3 regions of the Streptomyces sp. NPDC059785 genome follow, and region 2 is predicted to be linked to each of the others. Evidence: riboswitches for the same ligand, from Rfam matches in the RefSeq annotation. Region 2 holds a riboswitch; each other region holds the start of a gene.

Region 1 (5,873 bases), on a different contig from region 2:
AGCCCAGGCTGTCGCGAAAGATGCCGCGCCGCGCCCCGCAGGATGCCGCACGCGTCGAGAACGTCCTCGGCGCGTTCGACGAAGTCGCGTTGCGGGAAGCGGCGGCCCTGTTCGATGGAGGCCACCGTCGGGAGTGAGTAGCCGACCCTCGGGGCAAACTCCTCCTGCGTCAGGCCCGCCCGCTTGCGGAAGCCCTTGACGACCTCGCCGAAGGTGCGGAGGCTGTCCGACACCTCCGGCTCGCCGCCACCCCCGCAGCCGGAACCGCTCGTCCCACTCGTACCGTCCGCCATGCCAGGACACCTCCCGCACGTCCGCCGCGTCACTCACGCCCAACCCACCCAACTCGGCCAGCGTCACGGTCGGTTACCCGTACTGTCCAGCGGTTCCGCCCCTACGCCGCCCCGGCGTACGGGTTCATGACCTGGTGCGAAGGGGCGCATTCGGGCGAGGTTGAGGCCATGACGTCCCGCTCCACGCCCTGGCCGCCCGTTACGGTCCGTGTGTTCACGCAACGGTTCAGCTCCACGCCGCTCGGCGCCCGCTTGGCCCGGCACCTCGCGCAGTACCGGCTGCACGACTGGGGGGTCCCCTACGACTCCGACCTCTCCTGCACCGCGGCGCTGCTCGTGGCCGAACTGACCGCGAACGCCGTCACCCACGGCCGCGTACCGGGACGGGACTTCGAGCTGCGCCTCGGCCTGGACGCGTACACCTTGGGCATCGACGTCTCGGACGCGCGCGGTGAGCGCCGGCTTCCGGGGCCCGGGGAGGTGACCGTGCCGCCGGACGGCGCCGGTGGCGGGCGGGGCCTGCTGCTCGTCGAGGCGCTGGCCGACCGGTGGGAGGTACTGGAGCGCGTACCGATCGGCAAGACCGTGCGAGTCGAGCTGGATCTGCCACCGACCCACGAGAGCCCGCGCGGCGCGTCAGCCCGGCCGCTCCACCGGCGTGTACGGGAACAGGGCGGCGAGTTCTTCCGGGGTCCCGGGACCGGCGGCCGTGTCGCCCAACAGGCCCTGTTCACGCAGCAGCCGGGTCACGGCGACGCCCCACGGGAGCCGTAGCCCGGCCCGCGCCAGCAGGTCGGTGCGGGCCAGCATGACGGCGGCGGGTCCGGTGTGCGCGCCGGAGGCGGTGAGCAGGGCGACGTCGTCGGCCCAGCGCAGGGCGAGGTCCACGTCGTGGGTGGCCATGACGACGGTGGTACCGGTGGCGCGCAGCCCGTCGAGCGTGCCGAGCAGCCGCTCCTGCCCGTCGGGGTCGAGTCCGGCGGTCGGCTCGTCCAGGACCAGTACCCGTGGGCGCATGGCGACCGCGCCCGCGATGGCGGTGCGCTTGCGCTGCCCGTAGGAGAGGAGGTGGGTGGGCCGGTCGGCGAGGGCGGCGATGTCCAGGGCGGTCAGCGCCTCGTCCACGCGCGCGCGGACCTCGTCGTCCGGCAGACCGAGGTTCAGCGGCCCGAAGGACACGTCCTGGGCGACGGACGCGGCGAAGAGCTGGTCGTCCGGGTCCTGTACGACCAGTTGCACCGTCGTCCGCAGCCGGGTCAGGCCCTTACGGTCGTACGTGACGGGTCGCCCTTCGACGGTCAACCGGCCGTCGCCCGGCCGCAGCCCGCCGCTGAGCAGCCGCATCAGGGTGGTCTTGCCGCTGCCGTTGCGGCCGAGGAGCGCCAGGGCACGCCCCTCGCGTATCCCGAAGTCGAGCCCGCTGAACACCGGCGGCCCCTCCTCGTACGCGAAGAACGCGCCCCGCAGCGCGACGAGAGCGGGCTCGCCGACGGACTCCCGGGCGGGCTCGTTCATGACAGGGGCCTTTCCAGTACGAGGGTCAGTGCGGCCACCGCCGTGAGCAGGGCGAGGCTCGCCGCGGTGAAGGGGACGGAGACGCGGGCCTCGGGCACCAGGACGCGCAGGGTGCCGTCGTAACCGCGTCCCGCGAGCCCGGTCTGGAGCCGCGCCGCCCGGTCGAAGGCCCGGACGAACGCCGTGGCGCCGAGCCCGGCCAGCGACCGCCAGGCGGCCGCGCGCGTGGTGTGCCCGAGCCGCGCCGCCTGCGCCTGACGGATCCGGCGCACCGAGTCCAGGAGCAGGAAGCTCATGCGGTACGTCACCAGGGCGACGTCGACGACCGGCGCGGGCACGCCCGCCCGCACCAGGCGTGGCAGCAGGTCCGCCATGGGCGTGGTGAACGCGAACAGCAGGACGCCCAGGGAGGCCGCCGAGGTCCGCAGCAGCAGCTCACCCGCGCGCACCGGCCCGCCGTCGGCGAACGCGACGAAACGGCCCGGCCCGCCGACCTGCACGAGCAGAGTGACCGCCCCCGTCACGCAGAAGCCCAGCGGCACCCGGTACGCGCGCCACAGCCGGCGGCCCGGCACGCCCGCCGGACCGAGCAGCAGGACGAGCGCCGTGACCAGGACGAAGGCGGCGCCCGGCCAGGCCGGCAGGGAGATCGCGAGCACGGTCAGACCGAGCCCGAGGACCGCCTTGTCCACAGGGTGGCGGCGGCGCCAGCGACTGCTGTACGCCGCCGCGTCGATCGGCAGCACGGGGGATCAGGCCCGCCGCCCGGCCGTGGTGTCCTCCGCGGCGGCGCCGGGCCCGCTCTCCCGCTCCTCCGGGAGACCGTCCTGCGCCCGCGCCCGCTGTTCGCCCTGGCGCCGCCCGCGCCGCAGCCCGAAGTAGTACGCGAGCACGCCCGCGCCGATGGCCGCCTGGAGGGCGAAGAGCGCCGACTCGATCTCGCCGGACGGCGGTTCGTACAGCGGCGAGAACCACGGCTCGTAGTCCGGTTCGAGCTCGGTGATCGCCGTCTCCGCCTGGGCGTCGGCACCGGCGAACGGCTCCTCCTTGCCGTCGCCGAGACCGAGCACCAGCGGCAGCACGGCGAGCGCGACCACGACGAGCAGCAGCAGGAGGTTGATCTTCGTGTGACGCTTCACCGGGCCACCGCCTCGGAGCCGGAGCCGGAGCCGGAGCCGGATCCGGGACCAGCACCCGTGCCCGTACGGTTTCCGCCCTTGGCCAGGAGCACGCCCAGCCGGGTCAGTTCGCCCTTGCTCGACTGGACCAGCAGCCGCATCACCAGCACCGTGAGCAGGCCCTCGCTCACCGCCAGCGGGATCTGCGTGACGGCGAAGATCGCGCCGAACTTGCCGAGCGCGCCCGCGAAGCCGCTGCCCGGGTCGGGGAAGGCCAGGGCGAGCTGCACGCTGGTGACGCAGTAGGTGGACAGGTCGGCGACGAACGCGCCGAAGAACACGGCGACCATCAGCGGGACGTCGAAGCGCCGCAGCAGCCGGTAGGTCCCGTACCCGGCCCAGGGGCCGACGATCGCCATCGAGAAGACGTTGGCGCCGAGCGTGGTCAGGCCGCCGTGCGCGAGCAGCAGCGCCTGGAAGAGCAGCGTGATGGTGCCGAGGACCGCCATGATCGGCGGACGGAACAGGATCGCGCCGAGCCCGGTGCCGGTGGGATGTGAACAACTGCCGGTGACGGACGGCAGCTTGAGAGCCGACAGGACGAACGTGAAGGCACCGGAGGCACCCAGGAGCAGTGTGCTCTCGGGGTGCTCTCTGACCTCACGGGTGAGTGACCGGACTCCGTGGACGACGAACGGCGCCGACGCGACGCCCCAGGCGACCGCGTGCGCCGGAGGCAGAAAACCCTCGGCTATGTGCATGACTCAGCAGACCCTCTCCAGCACCTCGTGGATGGTTGAAGTGCCTTGGCCGGTCTCCTGGCTGACGGGTACCACATCCGTGCTCCGCCTTCCCGGGTCCGAGGACCCAGTGGCTGCCCGTTGGATCCTGTCGACGACAGGTCCGAGGGCCGGAGCCGGACTTCCCGATCACAGTGGCGAGGGCCGCACCGGCATCACACCGGATTTCCCGTGCACCAAGGCGTGGTGACAGTAGTCCCCGCAGGCGGGGAGCCGCAAGAAGCCCTCGGGGGCGTACGGCGACGCCCGCCCGCGCAGCCCGGACCGCCCGGCGGACCGGGCTCGCGACAGGGGCTTCCGTCAGGTACGCCCTAGCGGACCGAGCTGCGGCCCACGATGCCGCCCGCCCGGTCGATGCAGATCACGTCGACCGCGACGGGCGCGCCCCGCAGCACGGCCAGTGCCTCGTCGCGCGCCGCCGTCGCCACCAGATCGCCGAGCGGGACCCCGGCCGCCGTGCAGAGCTGGAGCGCGGCGAGCCCCGTGTTGGCCCCGGCCACCCGCGCGGCCAGCGCCTCGTCGGCGCCGCCCCGGCGGGCCAGTCCGGCGAGGAAGCCCTTGTCGACCTGCGAGCGGGCGGAGTGCAGATCGAGCTGCCCGGCCGCCAGCTTCGACAGCTTGGCGAAACCGCCGCAGACCGTGAGCCGGTCGACAGGATGGCGGCGTACGTACTTCAGCACCGCGCCCGCGAAGTCGCCCATGTCGAGCAGCGCGTCCTCGGGCAGCCCGTGCACCGCGACGACGGTCTTCTCCGAGGTGGAGCCGGTGCAGCCCGCCACATGCGTGCGTCCGGCGGCGCGGGCCACGTCGACCCCGCGCCGGATGGAGTCGATCCACGCCGAGCACGAGTACGGCACGACGATCCCGGTCGTACCGAGGATGGACAGGCCGCCGAGGATGCCGAGCCGGGGGTTCCAGGTGGAGCGGGCGATCTCCTCGCCGTGGTCGACGGAGAGGGTGATCTCGACGTCGCCCCCGTCGCCGTACCGGCGGGCGACCTCGGCGACGTGGTCGCGCATCATCTGCCGGGGGACGGGGTTGACGGCCGGTTCGCCGACGGGCAGCGGCAGTCCGGGCCGGGTGACGGTGCCGACGCCGGGGCCCGCCCGGAAGACCACGCCCGAACCGGCCGGCAGCCGCCGCACCGTGGCCCGTACCAGCGCGCCGTGCGTGACGTCCGGATCGTCACCGGCGTCCTTCACGATCCCGGCCATCGCGGAGCCGTCGCCCAGCTCCTCCGCCGCCAGCGCGAACGCCGGGGTCTGCCCCTTGGGCAGCGTCACCGTCACCGGATCCGGGAAGTCACCGGTCAGCAGCGCCGTGTACGCGGCGGTGGCGGCGCCCGTCGCGCAGGCACCGGTGGTCCAGCCGGGCCGCAGCCCGGTGTGCTTGAGTTGGGCGCCGCGGCCGCCCTTCGCCGCACCGCCGCTCACACCGCACCGCCGCTCACACCGCACCCCCAGGGGAGGTCCCACCGCAGATGACTGCATCGCAGATGGCTTCACCGCGGCCGACGAACGAGGAGAGGCGGGCGTCGCCGTGCACGTCCTGATCCTCGGCGGTACGACGGAGGCGCGCCGGCTCGCCGAGATCCTGGCCGCCGAGGCGCCGCACCTGCGCGTGACGACGTCGCTCGCCGGACGCGTGGCCGCACCCCGGCTGCCGCCTGGCGAGGTCCGCACGGGCGGCTTCGGCGGCGCCGGGGGACTGGCCGGGTGGCTGCGCGCGGAACGGGTGGACGCACTCGTCGATGCCACTCACCCCTTCGCCCGGACGATCGGTTTCCACGCGGCCGAGGCGGCCGCCACCACCCATGTTCCCCTGCTCGCCGTGCGGCGGCCCGGCTGGGTCCCCGGTCGGGGCGACGTCTGGCACGACGCGGCCTCGCCCGCACAGGCGGCGGCGCTGCTGCCCGCGCTGGGCCGCCGGGTGTTCCTGACCACAGGGCGGACGGGCCTCGCGGACTTCGCGGAGCTGGACGGCCTGTGGTTCCTGGTCCGTTCCGTGGACGCGCCCGAACCTCCGCACCCCCGGCACATGGAGGTGCTGCTCGCCCGCGGGCCCTTCGCCCTCGACGGGGAGCGCGAGCTGCTGCGCCGGCACCGGATCGACGTACTCGTCACCAAGGACAGCGGCGGAGAAGCCAC
Region 2 (5,873 bases):
TCAACGGCTAGGGAAGCTGAAGAGCCCGCACGGTGCTCGCATCCCGTGGGATGTCGTCGGGCCCGCCGGCTGTCGGACCGGGTGGTCAGCGGATGCTGTCGGCTGCCGAGACGCCGGTGAGTTCTTCGGCCTCGGTCCACAGGCGTGCCGCGGAGGTCTTGTCCTGGGCGCTGCGCGGAAGGGCGGTGGCCTTGGTCGGGCCGACCACCGCCCAACGGGGACCGTAGTAGCCGCCGGCTGTGGCGTCGGGGCTGGTGGCCGCGTACAGCAGGGGTTCTGTGCCCTGCTCCGGTCCCTGGGACGGCACGATCTTGTACAGCAGTGATTCCAGCAGGCCGGGCCGGCCGCCGTTCAGGGTCGGGCCCGAGGTCTGCAGGCTGGTACGGGTGTAGCCGGGGTGCGCGCCGGCCGACAGCAGGGGCCAGCCGTGCAGTGCCGCGAGGTCGGCGAGGTGCAGCATCATCAGCAGATCGGCGAGCTTGGACTGGGCGTATGCCCGGGTGGGGCTGTAGCCGTGCGTGGACTGCAAGTTCTCGAAGTCGATGCGTGCCCGGTTGGCGGTGCCGCTGCTCATCGTGGCCACCCGCGGGGCGGGAGCGGTCAGCAGCAGGGGCAGCAGTCGGACGGTCAGGGCGAACGGGCCGAGGAAGTTGCTGCCGAGCTGGAGCTCGAAACCGTCCGCGGTCTCGGTGCGCTGGGGCACGTTCATCACTCCGGCGTTGTTCAGCAGGAGGTCCAGTGGCCTGCCGTCGGAGACCAGCCCGGCGGCGAAGGCGCGGACCGAGGCCAGGTCGGCGAGATCCAGGTGGCGGACCTCCGTCCGGGCTCCGGGGTGTGCGGCCAGGATCTCCTTCCGGGCTTGTTCGCCCTTGGCCGGCGTGCGCACGGCGAGTACGACGTGGGCTCCGGCCGCGGCCAGCCGCTTGGCGGCCTCCTTGCCGGTGCCGCTGTTCGCGCCGGTCACGACGGCGAGTTTTCCGTGCTGTTCAGGGACCTGGTACATGACGCACCTCATTAAGTACTGCCGGTATCTTGTCTCCGCACCACAGTAACGGACCAGTGGTATCTAAGCAAAGTACCGCTGGTTTGTAACATGGGGAGGTGACCTTCCAACGTGCCCGCACCGACGAACAGCGCAGCGAGCGGCGACGCCAGATCCTGGACACCACGGCCGCGATGCTGACCGAGATGCCGGTCGCGAAGCTGAGCCTGAACGAGCTGAGCCGTCGCGTCGGTCTGGCCAAGGCGAACGTGCTGCGCTACTTCGAGTCGCGCGAGGCGGTCCTGCTCGACCTGCTCGACACCGAGACCCAGCACTGGATCGCCGAACTGGAGGAGCTGCCCGCGCCCGGCCCGGGCACCGCCCGCGAGCGCGGAGACCGGCTGGCCGCACTCCTGGCCACCTCGTTGGCGCAGCGGCCGGTCATGTGCGACCTGTTCAGCGCGCAGGGCGCGGTCCTGGAGCAGAACATCTCCACCGAGCTCGGCATCCGGCACAAGCACACGGCCCGCCAGTCACTCCAAGGTCTGGTCCGGCTCGTGCTGCGCCACCTTCCCGAACTCGGCCCCGACGCCGCCGCTGCTCTGGTGGAGTCGACGCTGCTGATGGCCATGTCGGCCTGGCAGTGCAGTCGCCCCTCGGAGGCGATGCTCGCGGTCTACGCCTCCGATCCGGCGCTGGCGGCCATGCGCCTGGACTTCACCGACCTGGTCCGCCGCACCGCGGCCGTCACCGCCTCCGGCCTGCTGGTCCGCCAGGGCGACCAAGCCGACGCCGCCCCCTGAGCGTCGACGACGTGTCCCCGGGAAACCTCGCGCGCTCCGTGACGGGACCGGCCCCGGTCCCGCCACGGACCCCTGGGTCAGCCGGGCAGTTGCCCCCGTACGATCCGGGCCGCCGCTACCAGGTTCTCCAGTGAGGCGCGGGTCTCGGGCCAGCCGCGGGTCTTGAGGCCGCAGTCGGGGTTGGCCCAGAGCCGTTCGGCGGGGATGGCGTTCAGGGCGGTGCGGAGCAGTGCGGCGATCTCCTCGGGGCTCGGGACGCGGGGGGAGTGGATGTCGTACACGCCGGGTCCGGCCTCGCGCGGGTAGCCGTGGGCGGCGAGTTCGCGGGCGACCTGCATGTGGGAGCGGGCGGCCTCCAGGCTGATGACGTCGGCGTCGAGATCGTCGATGGCCTGGACGATGTCACCGAACTCGGCGTAGCACATGTGGGTGTGGATCTGGGTGTCCGGGCGTACCCCGCCGGTGGTGAGGCGGAAGGCCTCGGTCGCCCAGGCGAGATAGGCGGGCCGGTCGGCGGCGCGCAGCGGCAGCGTTTCGCGCAGCGCGGGTTCGTCGACCTGGATGACCGAGGTGCCGGCCGCCTCCAGGTCGCCCACCTCCTCGCGCAGGGCGAGGGCCACCTGACGGGCGGTGTCGCCGAGCGGCTGGTCGTCGCGGACGAAGGACCAGGCGAGCATGGTGACCGGGCCGGTGAGCATCCCCTTGACCGGCCGCTCGGTGAGGGACTGCGCGTACGTCGTCCAGCGCACCGTCATCGGCTCGGGGCGGGAGATGTCCCCGGCCAGGACCGGCGGGCGGACGTAGCGGGTGCCGTAGGACTGCACCCAGCCGTGCTGGGTGGCGAGGTATCCGGTGAGCTGCTCGGCGAAGTACTGCACCATGTCGTTGCGTTCGGCCTCGCCGTGCACGAGGACGTCCAGGCCGGCCTTCTCCTGGAAGGAAATCACCTCCTGGATCTCCGCCCTGATCCGTTCCTCGTACCGGGCCGTGTCGATGCGGCCGGTGCGCAGGTCCGCGCGGGCGGCGCGCACTTCGCCGGTCTGCGGGAACGAGCCGATGGTCGTGGTCGGCAGCAGCGGCAGGCCCAGGCGAGCGCGCTGGGCGGCGGCGCGCTCGGGGTAGGGCCGGGAGCGGCGGACGTCGGCCTCGGTGACGGCCGCGGCTCGGGCGCGTACGGCCGGGTCGCGGGTGATGGGGGAGCCGGTGCGGGAGGCGAGGTCGGCCCGGTTGGCCGCGAGCGCGGCGGCGATGGTGTCGGTGCCCTGGGCGAGGCCCTTGGCGAGGGTGACGATCTCCCGCGTCTTCTGCCGCGCGAAGGCGAGCCAGCGCAGGATCTGCGGGTCGATGTCCCGTTCCGGCGCGGTGTCGAGGGGGACGTGCAGGAGGGAGCAGGAGGACGAGACGTCGACCCGGTCGGCCAGGCCCAGCAGGGTGCCCAGGGTGGACAGCGAACGCTCCAGGTCGTTCACCCAGATGTTGCGGCCGTTGACGACCCCGGCGACCAGCCGCTTGCCGGGCAGGCCGCCGACGGCGGCGAGGGCGTCCAGGTTGGCGGCGGCGGCCTCGGTGAAGTCGAGGGCGAGCCCGTCGACCGGCGCCTTGGCGAGTACCGGCAGCGCGTCGCCGAGCCGGTCGAAGTAGGAGGCGACGAGCAGCTTCGGCCGATCGGTGAGGGCGCCGAGTTCGCGGTAGGCGCGCGCGGCGGCGTTCAGCTCGGCACGGGTGCGGTCCTGTACGAGGGCGGGCTCGTCGAGCTGTACCCACTCGGCGCCCGCCGCGCGCAGGTCGGTGAACACCTCGGCGTACACGGGCAGCAGCCGGTCCAGGAGGGTGAGCGGGTCGAAGTCCGCGGCCACGCCGGGCGCGGGCTTGGCGAGCAGCAGGTAGGTCACGGGCCCGACGAGCACGGGCCGGGCGGTGAGGCCGAGTGCGAGGGCCTCCGCCAGCTCGGCGACCTGCTTGGCGGAATCGGCGGTGAAGACCGTGTCCGGGCCCAACTCGGGGACGAGATAGTGGTAGTTGGTGTCGAACCACTTGGTCATCTCCAGGGGCGCCACGTCCTGTGTGCCGCGGGCCATGGCGAAGTAGCCGTCCAGGGCGTCCGCCGCGACGGCGGCCCGGTGGCGTTCCGGGATCGCGCCGACCATGACGGTGGCGTCGAGGACGTGGTCGTAGTACGAGAAGTCACCGGTGGGGACCTCGTCGATACCGGCGTCGGCGAGCTGCCGCCAGTTGCTCCGCCGAAGCTCGGCGGCAGTGTCCCGGAGGACGTCGGCGGTGACGCGGCCCTTCCAGTAGCCCTCGATGGCCTTCTTCAGTTCCCGGTCGGGGCCCTGGCGGGGGTAGCCGTACACGGTGGCCCGTGCTGCCGCGCCTGCGGACTTCGCTGTCACGGAGATCTCCTTCGCGAGACGATTCCTGAGATCCCGGCGACGGGACGCGGGCGCGAAGGGGTGACGAACCGGACGGACACGGCCCCGCGCCGCAGCGGCGCGCTCGTTTCCTCCGGTGTGTACGCCGACCCGCCCTCGAGGTCACCGAGATGTCCGCGCACGGAGCGGTCCGCGCGCGGGCAGTTGGCAGGTCTTCGGACTCGCGGGCACGCCCTCCTGCTCGGAGGACACCTACTGGCCGTCGCTTCCCAGGCCCGGTACGTCGGACCCAGTGCGTATGACGGCGGTCGTTCCTGCTCACCGCTGCGGGGCAGTCCCGGATTCCCACCGGGTTCCCTCTTGCGACGCATCCCGTCTGGCGGACGGGGCGAACCAGCTGCGCGGACCACCCTACGGGGTGTTAGCCGCGCAAACAGAAGCCGTCCAGCATCCGGATGTCAGGTGAGAGCGGCAGCGAGGAGTCAATGCCCTCGCTCGAAGGCGGGAACATTCTCACCCGTCCGGATGCCTGCTCTCCAGGTGCGACCGGACGGGCACCCTTCTCCGTCCTAGCCTCGGTACCCGACCGACTGGGGGCTGAGCGATGACCCACACGACCGACGCGCACTACCAACAGCATGTCCTGCCGTACTACCGGACGTTCGGATCACGCTTCGGGTATGCGGCACTGCTCGGCCGTACGCGGCACTTCGGCTGGTACGAACCGGGCGATTCCCCCTGGGCGTTCGCGGCAGCCATACGGCGTATGGAACTCGTCGTGGCCCGGAAGCTGGCCCTGTCCCCGGCATCGTCGGTGCTCGATGCCGGATGCGGGGTCGGCGACACGGCGCGCACGGTCGCGAAGGAGAGCGGGGCGTACGTCACCGGGATCGACGGGATCGAGCCGGACGTCGCTCTCGCGCGTCAGCGGTCGGTCCGCACCGGCGAGCCGGGCCGGCACACACGTTTCCTCGTGGCCAACTACCACGCCCTCCCCTTCGCCGATGCCTCCTTCGACGGCGTCTACACCATGGAGTCCTTCGTCCACTCCTGCGACCCCCGGCGTGGGCTCGCCGAGTTCCTCCGCGTCCTGCGTCCTGGCGGGAGGCTGGTGATGTGCGAGTACTCGAGCACTCCCCAGGCCCGTCTGTCGCCGCAGGCGCGGTCCGCGCTGGTCAGGGTCTGCGAACTCTCCGGTATGCCAGGCATGCTCATGATGACCCACGGGCGACTGGAACGGCTTCTCCGGCAGGCCGGATTCACCGTCGATTCGGCCTACGACGCGACGGAGAAGATCCTGCCCATGCTGAAGTGCTTCTCCGTGCTCGGCCGTCTTCCCTACGCGCTCGCCTGCGGCGTGGGCCGCGGCGACAGCCTGGTCAACGCGATGAGCGGGGTGGAGATGTACCGGCATCAGGAGACGTGGCGGTACAACGTCTGCGTCGCCACCAAGCCATAGCGAAGGCCCGAGCCATGGCGAAGGCCCGAACCTCAGCGAGGGTCCAAGCCGTCCCGCGGCGCCGTCGACTCGCGCCAGATGGCGCGCGTCAGCAGGGAATCGTCCTCGGGCGCCGGAGTGCCGTTCAGCTCGGCGAGGAGACGCTGCACGGCGCGTTTCCCCAGCCGCTCGTGGTCGACGGCGACCGTGGTGAGCGTCGGCATCGTCTCCGCACCCAGGGGATTGTTGTCCCAGCCCGTGATGCTGAGGTCCTGCGG
Region 3 (5,873 bases), on a different contig from region 2:
TCAGGGAGGCGGCGGAGCGGCGGACCCCCGAGCCCGCCGCTGCCCGGCCGGGCGCCGGGGCCGTCACCCCCCGGCAGCCCGCCGGACCTCAGAAGTCCTCGTCGAACCCGACCGAGCCCTCCACCGCCACCTGGTACGCCGAGGGGCGGCGCTCGAAGAAGTTGGTCAGCTCCTGAACCCCTTGCAGCTCCATGAAGGAGAAGGGGTTCTCCGAGCCGTACACCGGAGCGAAGCCCAGGCGCGTCAGGCGCTGGTCGGCGACGCATTCCAGGTACTGGCGCATGGAGTCGGTGTTCATCCCCGGGAGGCCGTCACCGCACAGGTCGCGCGCGAACTGCAACTCGGCCTCGACGGCCTCCCGCAGCATGTCGGTGACCTGCTGCTCCAGCGCCTCGTCGAAGAGCTCCGGCTCCTCCTTGCGGACGGTGTCGACCACGTCGAAGGCGAACGACATGTGCATCGTCTCGTCGCGGAACACCCAGTTGGTGCCGGTCGCCAGGCCGTGCAGCAGACCCCGGCTGCGGAACCAGTAGACGTACGCGAAGGCACCGTAGAAGAACAGGCCCTCGATGCAGGCCGCGAAGCAGATCAGGTTCAGCAGGAAGCGGCGCCGGTCGGCCTTGGTCTCCAGCCGGTCCATCTGCTCCACCGAGTCCATCCACTTGAAGCAGAACTCGGCCTTCTCGCGGATGGAGGGGATGTTCTCCACGGCCGCGAAGGCCGCCGCCCGGTCCTCGGGGTCCGGCAGGTAGGTGTCGAGCAGCGTCAGATAGAACTGGACGTGCACGGCCTCCTCGAAGAGCTGACGGCTCAGGTAGAGCCGCGCCTCGGGGGAGTTGATGTGCTTGTACAGCGTCAGCACCAGGTTGTTCGCCACGATCGAGTCGCCCGTCGCGAAGAACGCGACCAGCCGGCCGATCATGTGCTGCTCGCCCCCGGACAGCTTCGCGAGGTCCGCGACGTCCGAGTGCAGGTCGACCTCCTCCACGGTCCACGTGTTCTTGATCGCGTCCCGGTAGCGCTCGTAGAAGTCCGGGTAGCGCATGGGGCGCAGGGTCAGTTCGAAGCCCGGGTCGAGCAGGTTCTTCTCGGTCTTCTCGGGTGCGGTGGTCATTACTGGCAGGCCTCGCAGGACTCGGGGTTTTCCAGGGAGCAGGCGACCGCGTCGGGGTCGGCGGCCTGCGGTACGGGGACGGTCCGCTCGGACCGGGCCTGCGCCTGCGCGGCGCGGGCGATGCGCGTCGCGGGGCGCGAGCGCAGGTAGTACGTCGTCTTCAGGCCCGACTTCCAGGCGTACGCGTACATCGAGGAGAGTTTGCCGATGGTCGGCGTCTCCAGGAACAGGTTCAGCGACTGGGCCTGGTCGATGAACGGGGTGCGGGCGGCGGCCATGTCGATCAGACCCCGCTGCGGGATCTCCCACGCGGTGCGGTACAGGTCGCGGACCTCCTGCGGCACCCAGGTGAAGCCCTGCACCGAGCCGTTCGACTCGCGCAGCGCCTCCCGGGTCTGCGCGTCCCACACGCCGAGCCTCTTCAGCTCGTCCACCAGGTACGAGTTGACCTGGAGGAACTCGCCGGACAGCGTCTCGCGCTTGAACAGGTTGGACACCTGCGGCTCGATGCATTCGTAGACGCCCGCGATGGAGGCGATCGTCGCGGTCGGCGCGATGGCCAGGAGCAGCGAGTTGCGCAGGCCGACGGCCGCGATCCGGGTGCGCAGGGCGGCCCAGCGCTCGGGCCAGGTCAGCTCGGTGCCGTAGTGGTCGGGGTGCAGGACGCCCCGTGCGGTACGGGTCTTCTCCCAGGCGGGCAGCGGGCCGTTCCGCTCCGCCAGGCCGGCCGACGCCTCGTACGCGGCGAGCATGATCCGCTCGGCGATCCGGGTGGACAGGGCCTTCGCCGCCGGTGACCCGAACGGCAGCCGCAGCTTGAAGAAGACGTCCTGGAGCCCCATCACGCCGAGGCCCACCGGGCGCCACTTGGAGTTGGAGCGGCCCGCCTGTTCGGTCGGGTAGAAGTTGATGTCCACGACCCGGTCGAGGAAGGTCACGGCGGTGCGGACCGTGTCGTCAAGGCGTTCCCAGTCGATGTCCTGGCGGCCGGTGTCGACGAAGGCGCCGAGGTTGACCGACCCCAGGTTGCACACGGCCGTCTCCCCGTCGTCCGTGACCTCCAGGATCTCGGTGCACAGGTTCGAGGAGTGGACGGTGTGCCCCGGCTCCGCCGTCTGGTTGGCGGTGCGGTTGGCGGCGTCCTTGAAGGTCATCCAGCCGTTGCCGGTCTGCGCGAGCGTCCGCATCATGCGGCCGTACAGCTCACGGGCCGGGATCGTCTTCTTGGCGAGGCCCGCCTCCTCGGCCCCGCGGTACGCGGCGTCGAAGTCGGCGCCCCACAGGTCCACCAGCTCCGGCACGTCGGACGGCGAGAACAGTGACCACGCGCGGTCCTCGTCCACCCGGCGCATGAACTCGTCCGGGATCCAGTGCGCCAGGTTCAGGTTGTGCGTACGGCGGGCGTCCTCACCGGTGTTGTCGCGCAGCTCCAGGAACTCCTCGATGTCGGAGTGCCAGGTCTCCAGGTAGACGGCCGCGGCGCCCTTGCGCCGGCCGCCCTGGTTCACGGCGGCGACCGAGGCGTCCAGCGTCTTCAGGAACGGGACGATGCCGTTGGAGTGCCCGTTCGTGCCGCGGATCAGCGAACCGCGCGAGCGGACGCGGGAGAAGGACAGTCCGATGCCGCCCGCGTGCTTCGACAGGCGGGCCACCTGGTGGTAGCGCTCGTAGAGGGAGTCCAGCTCGTCCAGCGGGGAGTCGAGGAGGTAGCAGGACGACATCTGGGGGTGCCGCGTACCGGAGTTGAACAGGGTGGGGGAGGAGGGCAGGTAGTCGAGCCGGCTCATCAGGCCGTACAGCGCGGCCACCTCGTCGACCGAGCGGGCGGTGTCGTCCTCGGCGAGCCCGGCGGCGACGCGCAGCATGAAGTGCTGGGGCGTCTCGATCACCCGCCGGGTGATCGGGTGGCGGAGCAGATAGCGGCTGTGCAGGGTGCGCAGGCCGAAGTAGCCGAAGCGGTCGTCGGCGCCCGCCACGGCGGCGGCGTCGGCCAGCGCGTCCAGGCGGGCCGCGTGCAGCGTCACGAACTCCGCGGTGCGGTCCGCGATCAGGCCCTCGCGGTGGCCGGTCGCGACGGAGGACGAGAAGGACGTGACGCCCTGCGAGGCGGCCTCGGCGGCGATGGCGAGCGTCAGCAGCCGGGCGGCGAGCCGCGAGTAGGCGGGGTCCTCGGAGATGAGGCCGGCCGCCGCCTCGATCGCCAGCTCCCGCAGCTCCGTGATGTCCGCCCGCGCGGACCGGCCGCGCAGCGCGGCGGCGGCGACCCGGCCCGGGTCGGCGTCGGGGAGGTCGGCGGTGAGGTCGGTCAGGGTCCGCAGCAGCGCGGCACCGGGACCGTCCGTATCCGTATCCGTGCCCGTCGGTTCCGCGGACGGTGCCACTGCGGCCGGATCGGCTGGCGCGATGGTCACGTGGGGCTCTCCCTCGCTCGGCTCGGGGCCTGGCGAGGGCAGGGCAGCGAAGGCACACGTCTGCCCGTGGCACGGGTACGCGCGCGTCCACCGGCCCATTCCACGAGGCCCGGACGTATTCGGCACCCGGACCGGACGGTACGGGCGCACTGCCGGCAGGTCCTCGGACTGACCAGGCGCGCGGACACGCACCGGTGGTCCTGGGACCGGCCGGGCGCGCGAACACGCACAAGTACACCGTTGCGGGACAGTTCCGGATTCGCACCGGATTCCCCTGCGGCGACAGCGAGCATGAGCATACATCTAGTGCCGGTCGGCGCTACCACCCCCACATCTTGTGTCGCGGGCTGTCTCCGGAGCGTGTCAGAGCGTCAACTCATAGGTGATCAGCACGATGTCGTCGAGCTCCGGCAGCGGGTTCCAGTCGCGCTCCGGGGTACGGCGGAAGCCCAGACGCTCGTAGATCCGGTGGGCGGCGCGCATCGTGCGCTGGCTGGACAGCACGACGCGGACACAGCCCTCGGTGGCCCGCGCGCGCTCGACGCAGGCGCGCACGAGCGCCTCGCCCGCGCCCCGTCCGCGGGACTCCGCGGCGACCGCCAGCATCCGTATCTCCGCCTCGCCCTCGCGCGCGATGTCGGCCATCGGCCCGCCGGTCGCGACGAAGGTGACGCCGCCGAGGATGCCGTCGGCGGTGCCGGGGCCGAGGGTGCCGTCGACGGTGCCGGGGCCGAGGATGCCGTCGGCGGTGCCGGGGCTTGTCCCTGCCGCACCGTCCACGGCCACCAGTACCTCGGCCGCCGCCGCACGCTTCGCCACGTCGCGCAGCTCCGTCAGGTACGTATCGCTCTCCCCGAAGTCCAGCAGCCCGTCCCCGAGATACGCCCGCGCGGTGACCTCGCCGACCGCCTCGTACTCCCCGGGCCGCGCCCGCCTGATCACGATGTCCATGTCCGCAGTGTGCCGGAGGGGTACGACAACGGGCCGCCCATTTTCCGGGGCCCGCCGCCGTCGGGGAGGGGAGGTCAGGAACGGGACGCGAAGCCGCGCAGCTTCAGGCCGGGGTTGGTGGGGATACGGGGGCCGTCCGTGCCCGCCCAGCGGTACTCGCGCCTGGTGATGCTGTCGGACCCGCGCCCGGCGTTGCCCTCGATCGTGACGACCGTCCGGCCGCCGGAACCGCCGACGGCGACGACGACCGCGACATGGCCCTCGGGGTCGCGCCGGTTGTGGTTGTGCCACACGATCACGTCGCCGCGCTGCGGGGGCCGTCCGGGCCGGTAGGCGTAGAAGCGGTCGCCGACGCCGGTCTCCCAGGCCCGCGACGACTTGTAGTTGTCCGGCGTCGCCCGCCGGTTGTTCCACATGGCGGCGGCGAAGTAGCCGCACCAGTAGTCGCCGTTGAAGCCGTTGTACTCGTTGCGGTCGGCGCCGCCGAGGTAGTTGTCGTGCCGCGCGTCGCCCGGCGTGCTCCACTTCCGCGGACCGTTACGGGTCTCCCTGTAGGCGTGGGACGTGGTGAGGGCCCGTTCGGCGCGGTCCACGACGGCCTGCCGGAGCGGGCTGGGGGCCGCGGCGGCCGCGGGCGGCTCGGCGAGGGCGGGTACGGCGAGCAGCCCGGGGAGCAGGGCGGCCGTGGTCAGACAGCGTGCCGCGAGACGGTTCATGACGGAACCTCCGGTGAGGTGGACGTGCCGGTGGATGCCGGACGAGGGGCGAGGGCGCACAACCCGCATGCGGGCGTGAAGCGGTGAGCCCGCCGAACGCGCCGTCACTCCCGGTAAGTTGACGAACTCGGAGAGCGACGGCGTGATGACAGGTGTAGCAGGTGAATCAGGGGCTGGACGGGGCGGCAGAAGAATTTGCCGGTTGCCGGAACGAGCGGCAACAGGCAACCGACGACGGGTGCGACCGGGAGGAACGCGACCGGGGCGGGCGCGGGCGGGGCGGGCCCGTACGCGACGGGCCCGTACGCGACGGGCATGGTGGCGACGGCCACGCGTGTGACGGCCACGCGCGCAACGGGCACGCGCGTGACGGCCACGCGCGTGACGGTCACGCGCGCGAGGGCCACGGTCGCGACGGGCATGGTCGCGACGGGCATCGTCGCGACGGCAACGGGCAGGACGTGCTTGGCCGTGACGGCGACGGCGACGGCGACGGACAGGGCGGGTGCGAAGGCGGGCGTGGTCGAGACGCGTCGGGTGACGATACGGACGGATCGAGTGCTGGTGCCGACCGGCACGGTCGTGACGTGCTCGGCCGCGACGGCAACGGGCAGGACGTGCTTGGCCGTGACGGCGACGGACAGGGCGGGCGCAGGGGCGGGCGCGGCCGCGACGCGCCCG

The links. Region 2 has a riboswitch for cobalamin ahead of metE (5-methyltetrahydropteroyltriglutamate--homocysteine S-methyltransferase). Riboswitches for the same ligand answer to the same signal wherever they lie in the genome.
Region 1: linked by a shared signal. The riboswitch ahead of ACFV6E_RS08630 (energy-coupling factor ABC transporter permease) and the one ahead of metE (5-methyltetrahydropteroyltriglutamate--homocysteine S-methyltransferase) in region 2 are both predicted to bind cobalamin.
Region 3: linked by a shared signal. The riboswitch ahead of ACFV6E_RS15300 (ribonucleoside-diphosphate reductase subunit alpha) and the one ahead of metE (5-methyltetrahydropteroyltriglutamate--homocysteine S-methyltransferase) in region 2 are both predicted to bind cobalamin.

Annotation. Positions count from the first base shown of each region.
Region 1 is NZ_JBHWHV010000008.1:106,027-111,899, forward strand. It holds gene ACFV6E_RS08605 (Scr1 family TA system antitoxin-like transcriptional regulator) at 1-293, opposite strand, end outside; partial or broken gene ACFV6E_RS08610 (ATP-binding protein) at 462-902, shown strand; gene ACFV6E_RS08615 (energy-coupling factor ABC transporter ATP-binding protein) at 930-1,808, opposite strand; gene cbiQ (cobalt ECF transporter T component CbiQ) at 1,805-2,554, opposite strand; gene ACFV6E_RS08625 (energy-coupling factor ABC transporter substrate-binding protein) at 2,561-2,947, opposite strand; gene ACFV6E_RS08630 (energy-coupling factor ABC transporter permease) at 2,944-3,687, opposite strand; cobalamin riboswitch at 3,717-3,922, opposite strand; gene ACFV6E_RS08635 (cobalt-precorrin-5B (C(1))-methyltransferase) at 4,038-5,216, opposite strand; gene ACFV6E_RS08640 (cobalt-precorrin-6A reductase) at 5,266-5,873, shown strand, end outside.
Region 2 is NZ_JBHWHV010000007.1:165,919-171,791, reverse strand. It holds gene ACFV6E_RS07970 (SDR family oxidoreductase) at 86-1,003, opposite strand; gene ACFV6E_RS07965 (TetR family transcriptional regulator) at 1,102-1,785, shown strand; gene metE (5-methyltetrahydropteroyltriglutamate--homocysteine S-methyltransferase) at 1,863-4,178, opposite strand; cobalamin riboswitch at 4,360-4,555, opposite strand; gene ACFV6E_RS07955 (class I SAM-dependent methyltransferase) at 4,762-5,616, shown strand; gene ACFV6E_RS07950 (substrate-binding domain-containing protein) at 5,649-5,873, opposite strand, start outside.
Region 3 is NZ_JBHWHV010000016.1:110,812-116,684, forward strand. It holds gene ACFV6E_RS15290 (hypothetical protein) at 1-176, shown strand, start outside; gene ACFV6E_RS15295 (ribonucleotide-diphosphate reductase subunit beta) at 89-1,114, opposite strand; gene ACFV6E_RS15300 (ribonucleoside-diphosphate reductase subunit alpha) at 1,114-3,525, opposite strand; cobalamin riboswitch at 3,662-3,867, opposite strand; gene ACFV6E_RS15305 (GNAT family N-acetyltransferase) at 3,889-4,476, opposite strand; gene ACFV6E_RS15310 (CHAP domain-containing protein) at 4,551-5,192, opposite strand; gene ACFV6E_RS15315 (hypothetical protein) at 5,297-5,873, opposite strand, start outside.